2 regions of the Methylobacterium sp. B1 genome follow, and region 1 is predicted to be linked to the other one. Evidence: riboswitches for the same ligand, from Rfam matches in the RefSeq annotation. Region 1 holds a riboswitch; the other holds the start of a gene.

Region 1 (5,833 bases):
GCGGCCGCATCAGGTGCGGCACGACGAGGCCGACGAAGCCGATGGCGCCGGAAACCGCGACCCCGCTGCCGACGGCCAGGGCCGCACCGGTGACGAGACGCAGACGCACGGAAACGAGGCCGACCCCGAGGCTCGCGGCGGTGTCCTCACCGAGCGTGAGGGCGTCGAGTGCGGAGCCGGTCGACAGCATGAGGGCCCAGCCGACAGCCATCAGCGGCAGGCACAGGAGCACGTGGTCCAGACTTCGGTCGCTGAGAGAGCCCATCAGCCAGAACACGATCTCCAGGGCCGCATAGGGGTTCGGCGAGAGGTTCAGTGCCAGCGCGGTGAGCGCCCCGGCCAGGCTGGACACGCCGACTCCCGCGAGGATCAGCCCGAGGGTGCTGCCGCCGCGGGCGGCGAGCGCGTTCAGGAGGAGCGCGGCAATACCGGCACCGGCGATGCCGCCGAGCGGCAGGGCAAGGCTCATGGAAGCGGCGAAACCGCCGTAGAAGACGACGACCGCACCGAGCGCCGCAGCCGAGGAGATGCCGAGGATGCCGGGGTCCGCGAGCGGGTTGCGCAGGTATCCCTGCATCGCGGCGCCGGTCAGGCCGAGGCTGAAGCCGACCAGCGCTCCGAGCAGGGCGCGCGGAACACGAAGCTCCCACAGGACCAGGGCCGGGAGCGTCGTGCGGCCTGCGATGAGGTCAGCGAAGGCGGCGGGCACGTCGAAGGGCGCGTAGCCTATGGCGATGGAGGCGAACGTGAGCGCGACGACGGCGAGGCCGAGGATGGCGATGACGGCGCGCCGGCCTCGCGGCGTACCGAGGCGCCGGGATGCCGCGGGGCTGAGCGCGGAAATGGGGGCGTTCATGGTCCGAGCGCCCGTCTATTCGCAGCCTCGGCGAGCCGTGCCACGACCTCGGCGACCTGAGGCCCCGGACAGGTCCAGAAGCGGTTCGGGATGTCGACCGTCCGATGCGTCCGCGCCAGGACCCTGAAAACGGGATGGTGCAGGAGCGTGTCGGCCAAGGAAGGCCAGCCCGGCGCTCCTTCATCGACGACGATCAGGTCCGGGTTCGCCAGCGCCGCGGCTTCGAGGGGCACCTGCCCCAAGCGGTCACGCCCGATCTCGGCCGAGACGTTGACGAGGCCGGCGGCGCGGATCAGCGCGTCCCCGAGCCCGCCGGGTGCCACCGTGAAGGCGTTGGGACGCATCACCAGGGCGCGCATAGGCTGCTTGACTGGCACGATGGTGGCGAGACGCGCATCGAGCGCGGCGACCATCTTCTCGCCCCGTTCGGGATGGCCGAGCGCCGCCGCGACCTGCCGAATCTGGGCGCGGACGCCGTCCAGGTCGGCCGGCACGCCGAGTTCGAGCACGGGGGCGCCGACGCGCTTGAGCATGCCCACCGTCGTGCGCGTCGTGAAGGCACCGGCGATGACCAGGTCGGGCTTCAACGCGACGACCTCCTCGGTGAGCCCCCGCGTCACCGGCAGCCCGACCGCCTCGGTCGCGACCGTCGACCCGCGCGGGTCGCGGGCGAGGTAGGTGACGGCCAGAACCTGGCCACGGTCGGCCAGGCGCAGGACGAGCTCGTCGGCGCACAGGTTCATCGAGACCACCCGCACGGGTGCCGCCGCCGCGCCCATGGGTACGGCGGACATCATGGCCGCGAAGGTGATCACGAGGCGCGACGGCATCCGCGACCTCAAAACGACGTCACGCGGACGCCGCCGTAGACGGCGAGCCCCGGGCCCTGGAAGCCGGTGGGGTTCTGGTAGCGCTGGTCGAACAGGTTATCGATCCGCCCGAACACCGTCAGTGTCTCGCTCCAGGCGTAGTTGACCGACAGGTTCACCAGCGTGAAGCCGGGAGCCTTCAGGCGCGGCACGGAGAAGTCCCGGTTGCCGTCCACGAACGACCCCAACACGATGAGCGTGCCGGTCATGGTCAGGCCCGGCATCAGGTTCCAGATCGCGGTGGCGCTGACCTTGTTGCGAGGCCGACGCAGCAGCTCCTGTTGGGCGATCTCGTCCTTCGTCACCGTGGTGGTCCAGTCCAGCCGCCCGCTCCAGAACTCGTTAAAGCGCAGGGCGACGAAGCTCTCGGTGCCGTAGGCAGTCGCACGGCCGACGTTCACGTTGGTGGAGAAGGTCGGGTAGTAGGCCGTCTGGATCAGATTCTTGAAGTCGGTCTGATAGTAGGTCGCGCCCACGGTCATGAAGCCGTCGAACAGCGGCTGCTCGAAGCCGCCGTCGAATCCGAAGCTTTCCTCCGGCCGCAGGTTCGGGTTCCCGAAGAAGCGGAAGCCCGGGTAGTCCTGATAGAGCTGGCTCAAGGTCGGCGGCTTGAAGCCGGTCCCGACGCTGCCCTTCAGGCGGGTCCCGGTGCCGGGCACGATGTAGCTCGGCGCCACCCGGAAGGTGGTCGCGCCGCCGAACTGGTCGTTCGCGTCGTGGCGGATGTTGGCGACCAACGCGGCGCCTGCGAAGGGCGTGGTCTGAAGCTCGGCGAAGCCGGCGGTGTTGCCGTTGGACCGGTCGATGCCCGTCGTCTCGAATCGCTCGTCCTCGCGCTGGGCCCCGAACAGGAAGAGGTTGCCGGGCGAAAATTGCCAGTCGCCGCGGTAGTCGAAACGGGTTCGCTCGCCGAGGTAGGTGGTGGGCGTCGGTGGGGCGAGCGGGTCGAGCGGGCCGGCGAACAGGCGGTCGAACTTCGAGTAATTCGCGCCGAAGACGTTGTGGAAGCCCGGCACCGGCGTCCACTCGGCCTCGCCCCTCATGATCAGCTGCTGCTGGTCGTTGAGGTTCCGGTACGGCAGCGGCGCGTACGGGAAGCCGCCGTCGGCCTGGTCGAGGTAGGCGCTGTCGGAGAAGCGCAGGACGTAGTTGAGGCGGAACTCGTCGGTGAGTTGCGCCCCGAGCTTGGTCGAGACCGTCTTGATGTCGGTGAAGGCGGTCCGCAGCGGTACGCCGCGGGGCAGCAGCTCGAACGGGGTGACCTGCACGGCGGATTGCCGGATGTGGCCGACCGACACCGAGTAGTCGAAGATCCCCTCCGAGCCGGAGACGTTGCCGAACTGGTTGAAGATGCCGAACGAGCCGCCTTCGACCGTCGCCATTGCCCGAGTTGGCCCTTCGCCACGCTTGGTCACGACGGAGATGACGCCGCCGATGGCGTCGGCCCCGTAGAGGCCGCTCTGGGGCCCGCGCAGCACTTCGATCCGCGAGAGGTCGTAGGTCTGCAACTGGCTGAAGTCGAAGGCGCGGTTCGGGGTCGAGGGGTCGTTGACGTCGATGCCGTCAATCTGAACCTTCACGTGGTTCGAGTTGGTGCCGCGGATGAAGACCGAGGTCTGGCCGCCGGCGCCGCCGGTCTGCACGACGTTGAGGCCCGGCACCTGCTGCAGAGCATCCGGCACCGTCCGGCGCTGCTGCTCCTGAAGCAGGCGGTCGGTGAGCACGGTGACACTCGATCCTGTGTTGGCAATCGGCGTCGGCACGCCGGTGGCCGACACGGAGATCTCGGACAGCGAGACCGCGGCCTGCGCGCCTCCCTGAGCATCGGCGAAGGGCGCGGCGACCTGCTGCGAGCGGGCGGGAATGGAGACGAGCAGCGCGGATGCGGCGCAGGACAGCGCTAGGCTGCGCCGAAGCGCGGAAGGGACGGAACAGGACACGGGACGGCCTCGGGGGACGGCTGTGGCACGTCACCGCGAACGAGGCCTCGGCGGTCGCGTCCTCCGAGGAACCACGACGCCGCGACACCTCCCAGGACACCCCGCCCGGCAAGCTCCGCGTGTGACCACGGCTGACGGCAGGTCTCCTGGCTCGCGGGTCGTCGCCCTCTCATCGTCTTCCCGGGCGAGGCCGCCCAGTGACGTGGTGATGAAGGACTCGCCGCTTACAGTTGCGGGGGCAGCCGCGGCATCGGTCGAGCCCTCACGGGCGTGACCTCACCGCGTTCCCTTTTGATCCCCGAGGGGAACCGTCACGCTCAAGCTAAGCTGCGGTGCATCTATCCGTCAACGCACGGAAGCACATTGTTCAGATGTGTGGCTTTTGAGGCGTCAATCGATGTCTGAGCAGGGTGGATTTCCGCCGATCCGTTTTGAATTCACACCCTCGCCAAGCGACGAACGTCCGCCGGGCTATCATAGGATTGAGGTGGGGCGTGCTGAACACCTCTGCGAAGGGTGTCCAATCCTCGGTCGCGGTGAACACCCTGTAGGAAATGGTTCACGGTCAAGCTTGGGCAGTGTATGACGTTCGGCAACGATCCTCATACCGCGACCCATACATGACCAAGTCGGCGACCCTCGCCGTCGCCGCGTTGGCGGCGAGCTTCCTCGGACCGCCCCAGACAGCCGCCGGGCAACTCACCTACTCGTGGCCCTCGAACGTCGGACCGCTGAACCCGCACCTCTACGCGCCCAACCAGATGTTCGCGCAGGCGAGCCTCTACGAGCCTCTGGTAAAGTACCGCGATGATGGATCGGTCGAGCCCTGGCTCGCGACCTCGTGGAACATCTCTGAGGACGGGCGGACCTACGATTTCGTCTTGCGCCCCGGCGTCACCTTCAGCGACGGGGTTCCCTTCGACGCGGCCGCGGTCAAGGCGAACTTCGACGCGATCCTGGCCAACCGCCCGCGGCACGCGTGGCTCGATCTCGTCCAGCAGATCGAACGCACAGAAGTTGTTGGGCCTCTGGCGTTCCGCCTCGTCCTGAAGGCGCCGCACTACCCGACACTGCTCGAACTTTCCCTGCCGCGGCCCTTCCGGTTCCTGTCTCCGAAGGCCATGGGCCCCGGCGGTACGACGGCCGTCAACATCAGGGCGCCGGTCGGCACAGGGCCGTGGCGGCTCGTCGACACCCAGCTCGGCGTCTCCGACACGTTCGAGAGCAACCCGGGTTACTGGGGCCCGAGACCCATCTTCGACCGGCTCGTCGTCAAGGTCATCCCCGATCCTAACACCCGCGTCATCGCCCTGCAGACGGGGGAGATCGACCTCGTCTACGGCGCGGGCGGACAGATTCCTTCGGAAGCCTTCGTCCGACTTCGAGACATGGCCCCGAACTTCGCCTCAGCGGTCTCGCCGCCGCTGGCGACCCGGGTGCTCGCGATGAACTCCGCGCGCTTCCCGACAGATGATCGGGCGGTCCGCCTCGCCATCAACCACGCCGTCGATAAGGACACGCTGGTCCGGACGGTACTCGATGGGATCGAGCCGCGCGCGGACTTCCTGTTTGCGCCGCGCGTGCCGTACGCCGACGTCGGGCTGAAGCCCTACGGCTTCGACCGGGCCGCGGCCTCCCGCATGCTCGATGCAGCCGGCTGGACGCTTGGGCGTGACGGCGTGCGTGCGAAGGACGGACGCCGCCTTGCCGTCGAGGTTGATTTCGTCGGTACAAACGCTCAGCAGCGGGCGATTGCCGAGGTTCTCCAGGCCGACCTTGGGCGCGTGGGCATCGATAGCCGGCTGATCGGCGAGGAGGAGAGTTCGATCCTGGCCCGCCAGAAGGACGGCCGCTTCGGCCTCATCTTCGGCGAGACCTGGGGGCCGCCCTACGATCCCGCCTCCTTCATCAGTTCGATGCGCACCCCGTCGCACGCGGACTATCAGGCGCAGGTCGGGCTGCCGGAGAAGCCCGGCATCGACGCGGCCATCGCGGAAGTCCTCGCCTCGACGGACGAGACTGAGCGCCGACGGCTTTATGCCAAGCTGCTGACTACCCTCCACGAGGCCGCGATCTACCTGCCGATCTCTCACTCCGTGGCCATTGAGGTCCATCGCCCGACCATCGCGGGCGTCGGCTTCGGGGCGACGATCAACGAGATCCCCTTC
Region 2 (5,833 bases), on a different contig from region 1:
ATCAGGACGCCCTTCTGAGGGCGCGCGAGCAGTGGAAGCAGGCCAAGGAGGCGGGCCACACGGTCGCCTACTGGCAGCAGGACGATTCCGGACGCTGGAACAAGAAGGCGTGATGGTGGCCCTCAACAGACTTCTCGCGCGCGCCGCGCTCGCCTTCGGCATGCTCATCGCCCTGCCCTCCGCCGGCTGGGCAGAGGAGGCGCCGCACGGACATCCGCCCGCGGAGAGCAAGCCGGCACCGCGCGGGCCGGACGGACGACGCCTGCCCCCGGATTCCGTCACGAAGCAGAGCGTCACGCTGCCTGACGGCAGGGTCCTCGACTTCACCGCCACGGCCGGCAGCCTGCCGCTCGTCGACGAGGCCGGCAAGCTGCAGGCCGAGATCGCCTTCGTGGCCTACACGGTGGCGTCCAAGGACGGCCAGGAGCGCCCGGTGACCTTCGCGGTCAATGGCGGCCCGGGCGCCGCGTCGGCCTACCTCAACATCGGGGCGATCGGCCCCTGGCGGCTGCCCGTCGGCGGCGACAGCATCAGCCCGTCGCAGCCGGTCACGCTCACGCCCAACGACGGGACGTGGCTCGGCTTCACCGATCTCGTCTTCATCGACCCCGTCGGCACCGGCTACAGCCGGGCCGCGGACGGCAACGGCAAGGCCTACTGGTCGATCGAGTCCGACGCCGCGACCCTCTCGGCAGCCATCGCCCGCTACCTGCGCAACAACGATCGTCTAGCGAGCCCGAAGTTCTTCGTCGGCGAGAGCTATGGCGGGTTCCGCGGCCCGCTGATCACGGAGAAGCTCCAGGAAGAGATCGGCGTCGGCCTGTCGGGCATGGTGCTGCTCTCGCCGGTGCTCGACTTCGGGTGGCTGGAGACCCCGCGGGCCAATCCCTGGGGCTACGTGCTGAAGTTGCCGTCGCTGGCGGCCGGCGCGCTGGAGCGGGCCGGGACGGTACCCACGCCGGCCTTGCTGGGGGATGCCGAAGCTTACGCATCCGGTGCCTATCTGGCGGATCTCCTGAAGGGGCCGAGCGATTCCGCGGCGGTTGCGCGGATGACCGAGAAGGTCGCCCCGCTGGTCGGGCTCGATCCCGCCCTGGTCCGCGCACAGGCGGCGCGCCTCTCGACCCGAAGCGTCCAGCGGGAGATCGATCGTGCCGAAGGTCGCGTGACGAGCGCCTACGATACCGGCATCACCGGCTGGGACCCGAATCCGGCCGCCGCGCAATCGAGCTTCGAGGATCCGCAGCTCACCGCGCTCCAGGCGCCGCTGACCAGCGCGATGCTCGATCTCTACGCGCGCACGCTGAAATGGCCCGTGGCCAACATGCGCTACGAGCTCCTGAACAATGCGGTCAATCGGGGCTGGAGCTGGGGCTCGGGACGACAGGCACCGGAGGTGCTCTCGAACCTTCAGGGCACCCTGGCCCTCGACGGGCACCTGCGTGTCCTCGTGGCGCACGGATTCACCGATCTCGTAACCCCGTATTTCGCCTCGAAGCTCCTGCTGGCGCAGGTCCCGGCCTACAGTGCCGGTCGCCTGAGCCTCGCAGTCTATCCCGGCGGCCACATGTTCTACACGCGTCCGGATTCCCGCGCCGCCTTCAAGGCGGATGTCGAACGGATGTACATGGACGCTCTGAAGGTCCGCGATGGCGGCTCGGCGCGTTCGGCCGGCGCACCCGCGGAACGTCTCAGGACCGCACCGTGACGTGTTCGGCCGGGATGCAGGCAGCGGGGTCGTCGCCGGTCGGATCGTGACCGGCGCGACCGATCAGACATCGTCGAAGGCGAGAGCTTCGGCCGGGTACTCCACCATGCTCCGGCGCTGAGCGTCGGTATTCTGCCACTCGCCGACCTTCATGTACCGGCCTTCGCGATCGCGAACCTCGACCACTTTCCCGATCGTGGGAATCGACTGGAAGCCCTGCGGCCAATTGGACGCGAAGTAGAACACCTGCTCGACGCGCTCCGAGAGGTGGCAGATCGCCGGCCCGAAGGTTCCGAGCCCGAAGACGAGGTAGCGGCCGTTCACCAGAGCGGCGACGTCGGAGATCAGCGATTCGCTCTGGATCTCTACGGGCAGGCCGCGCTGCGCCGCATAGGCCTCCACTTCTGCAATGACCGGGTTGAGACGGTTCTCGAAGACGAGCTTGACGGAACGAATGCGGCCCTCGGCCTGCAGCCGGTCGATGACCATCCGGTAGAAGGCGAAGGGCGGCTGCGGATAGTGCGGGTCGACCCAGGTGCTGAAGATGTCGCCCGACCGGATATGGATCAGGAGCTGATCGTCGGGCTTGGCCGCAAATGTCCGCGGCAGGCCGTTGAACAGGGGCCGGATCACATCCTGAACGATCGCGCGCGAGTCGATCGGGCCCTGCAGCGCCGTCACCCGCTCGAACTGCGTCGGATCGAAATACAGCCCGGACAGGAAGTAACCGTCCGGCGGAAGCGGCTCGTCCGGCGGAATGAACGTGATGCCGTCGCAGGTCAGCCTCTGGGTCAGAAAGATCACCTTGCTGCGGTCGACCTTCGGGACCTTGATGTATTTCAGGTTGAGCGCCTTCGCGATCGAGACCGCGATGATGTACTGCACGAGGCAGTTCCCGAAGGCGCCGTTCTCGAACAGCGACAGGCCGACGAGGTTGCGGCTTGCCTGGCCAGGCGCGGATTCGAGATTGTAGGTGACGTAGACGTTAGCGCCGGGCTTCTCGTTCAGGAGCGTGATGTCGAGCCCGAGCAGCGCCCGCAGGGCGATGAGGTCGATGGCGGCTTCATCGGCGCGGATGTCGACGCCTGCGACGAGCGCCGGATCCGGCACCGCGATCCGCACGAGACGCGCCCAGGCCCGCTCGTCGGCGCCGATGGCGGCCACGAGGGCGCCCGGCTTGGCGATCCAGCCGACGATGTCGGGCGCGGACCACGTGACGCCGTCCTGCGAGACCTCGACGGCCACATCGCCGACCTCGGGCGCGACAGTATCCTGTACGGGTCGCAGCGCGACCGCGCGGATCGGAAAGCGACCGTCCAGATCGATCTCGAGCCAGGCGGTGCCTTCGTCCTGTACGATCCGGGGGCCGCGGCCGGTGGCGAGATCGACGAGGACCGGGCTCGGATCGTCTGCGAGGGCCATCGGGTCTCCGAGAACTGAGCGGAGGCGCCCATGCCGGGCCGGCCGGGCATCCGGTGCGGCGGTGCCCGCATCGGGGCGCGGACGTCAAGCCCGGCCACCCGCGAAGGGACGCACGGGAATCCGAACGGATCTGGCGCCGCTCCGTTGTGTCGTCGCCGGCATGCGTCTACAACGTGTCGGTGACGGTGCCCTGGCAACGGGGTGAAAAGGGAATGCGGTGAGGGGTTTCGCCCCGATTCCGCGGCTGCCCCCGCAACTGTGAGCGGCGAGCGCCTGCCAAGCGCCACCGGAGCGATCCGGGAAGGCGGTGGGCGCGCCGAGCCGCGAGCCAGGAGACCTGCCGTCGCAACAGGATCCCGCAATGCCGCCGGTGGGGCGGCTGGAGACACTCGACGATGACCGCTCAGACCCTCGCCCCCGTCGCCGCCGGTACCCGCTCGTCGGAGCGTCCGGTCGCCGTCGCGCTCGCGGCCATGCTGGGCCTCGGCCTGCTGTTCATGGCGGGTTTCTCGCCGGCGATCGCGTTCCACAACGCGGCGCACGACTTCCGCCATACCCAGAACTTCCCCTGTCACTGACGCCCTCGGCGCAGGGATGATCATTCGGCTTCTGTCGGCGGCCCTGGCCGCCGGCTTCTTCGCGGCTGCCGTTGTGACGGGCCTCGAACTCACGCTGACCTCGCCGCTGATCGTCGCGGCCGAGCGCTACGAGCAGCAGGAACCCTCGCATCAGGCCGCGAAGGCCCTTCCGATCGTGCTCGCCCATGCCGGGCATGACCACGCCGCACCCGACGCGGCACCGGAATGGCAGCCCGGCCCCGGACTGCCGCGGATGGCCTTCACCGGTCTTGCGACCCTCGTCGGCGGCGTCGGCTACGCCCTGCTGCTCGGCGCGGTGATGATCGCCTGCGGCCGCGAGCCGACGCCGCAGGTCGGTCTCGCCTTCGCGGTGGCGGGCTTCGCCAGCGTCGCCCTCGCGCCGGGCCTCGGCCTGCCGCCGGAACTGCCCGGCAGCGCCGCTGCACCGCTGGCCGCGCGGCAGGCCTGGTGGGTGATGACCGCGGCGGCGACCGGAATGGGACTCTACCTGATCACGATCCGCCGTGCTCTGATCACGATCCTGGGTGGCCTCGTCCTGATCATAACCCCCCACGTCGTCGGCGCCCCGCAGGCACCGGAGGGCGCGTCGGAGCTTCCGGCCGCACTGGCCGCACAGTTCGCCGCCCGGTCGCTGGCGATCAGCTTCGTCTTTTGGATCCTGATCGGGTTGGGGCTCGGCTGGGCGTGGCAGGCGTTTTCCCGCGACACGCAACGGGGAACGGCCCGTGCCTGAGACCGTCCTGTACGTCTGCACGACCTGCCGCCGTCCGGACGACGATCCGGATGGACCGCGCGCCGGAGCACGCCTTCTGGAGGCGCTGCAGGCCGGGAGCGCCGGCACCCCGGACCTGCGGGTCGAGGCGGTGGAATGCCTGTCGGTCTGCAAGCGGCCCTGCACCGTGGCGGTCGCCTCGGCCGACCGCTGGACCTACGTCTACGGCGACATGGATCCGGCCGCCTCGGCGGAGACCATCCTCGCCGGGCTCGCGGCCTATGCGGCGACCTCGGACGGCATCGTGCCCTGGCGCGAGCGTCCGGAGGCCTTCCGCAAGGGCGTGATCGCCCGCATCCCCCCGTTCCCTGAACCCCGCCCGCTCCCCGCCGGCACCCTGGAGGCCGCGGAATGACCATCGTGAACAAGATCCCCTGCACCATCGTCACGGGCTTCCTCGGAGCCGGCAAGACGACTCTGGTCCGCCACGTGGTCGAGAACGCCAGGGGGCGCCGCCTCGCCATCCTGGTCAACGAGTTCGGCGACGTCGGCTTCGACAAGTCCTTCCTCGCCGCCTGCGGGGTCGAAGGCTGCACCGAAGAGGCTATCGTCGAGCTGCCGAATGGCTGCATCTGCTGCACGGTCGCGGACGATTTCGTTCCGGCGCTGGAGACTCTCCTCGGCCGCGCCGAGCCGCCGGAGCACATCCTGATCGAGACCTCGGGCCTCGCGCTGCCGAAGCCGTTGGTTCAGGCGTTCCAGTGGCCGGCGATCCGCTCGCGGGTCACCGTCGACGGGGTCGTCGCAGTGGTCGACGGCCCGGCCGTCGCCGCCGGCGTCTTCGCGGACGATCCGGAGGCACTGGCCGCCCAGCGGGCCGCGGACCAATCGGTCGATCACGACAATCCGCTGGAAGAGGTCTTCGAGGACCAACTCCTCTGCGCCGACCTCGTGGTCCTCAACAAGGCCGACCTCATCGATGCCCCGACCCGCGCTCGGGTGCGTGCCGAGGTGGAAGGCCACCTGCCCCGGGCCGTGAAGGTGGTGGAGACCGAGAAGGGCGTCATCGACCCGCGGGTGCTGCTCGGTCTCGCGGCGGCCGCCGAGGACGATCTCGATGCCCGCCCGTCGCATCACGGCGAGGGCGAGGATCACGACCACGACGACTTCGAGACCGTGGCGCTGCCCGTCCGCCCCGCGATCACGGCGGGCGATCTGGCGGCCCGGGTCGAGAAGGCAGCCGAGATCCCGGGCGTCCTGCGGATCAAGGGTTTCGCCGAGGTCGAGGGCAAGGCGATGCGCCTCGTGGTGCAGGGGGTCGGCCGGCGCGTGGCCCACCATTTCGACCGGCCGTGGAAGTCCGGGGAGGCCCGGGACGGCAACCTCGTGGTG

The links. Region 1 has a riboswitch for cobalamin ahead of I53_RS08035 (TonB-dependent receptor domain-containing protein). Riboswitches for the same ligand answer to the same signal wherever they lie in the genome.
Region 2: linked by a shared signal. The riboswitch ahead of I53_RS07900 (CbtB domain-containing protein) and the one ahead of I53_RS08035 (TonB-dependent receptor domain-containing protein) in region 1 are both predicted to bind cobalamin.

Annotation. Positions count from the first base shown of each region.
Region 1 covers NZ_BACT01000279.1:5,123-10,955, reverse strand. The annotation lists gene I53_RS08045 (iron ABC transporter permease) at 1-856, opposite strand, end outside; gene I53_RS08040 (ABC transporter substrate-binding protein) at 853-1,686, opposite strand; gene I53_RS08035 (TonB-dependent receptor domain-containing protein) at 1,695-3,665, opposite strand; cobalamin riboswitch at 3,784-3,993, opposite strand; gene nikA (nickel ABC transporter substrate-binding protein) at 4,286-5,833, shown strand, end outside.
Region 2 covers NZ_BACT01000274.1:6,187-12,019, forward strand. The annotation lists gene I53_RS07885 (DNA polymerase III subunit chi) at 1-113, shown strand, start outside; gene I53_RS07890 (peptidase S10) at 113-1,708, shown strand; gene I53_RS07895 (discoidin domain-containing protein) at 1,772-3,130, opposite strand; cobalamin riboswitch at 3,297-3,490, shown strand; gene I53_RS07900 (CbtB domain-containing protein) at 3,526-3,708, shown strand; gene I53_RS07905 (CbtA family protein) at 3,725-4,462, shown strand; gene I53_RS07910 (DUF1636 domain-containing protein) at 4,455-4,856, shown strand; gene cobW (cobalamin biosynthesis protein CobW) at 4,853-5,833, shown strand, end outside.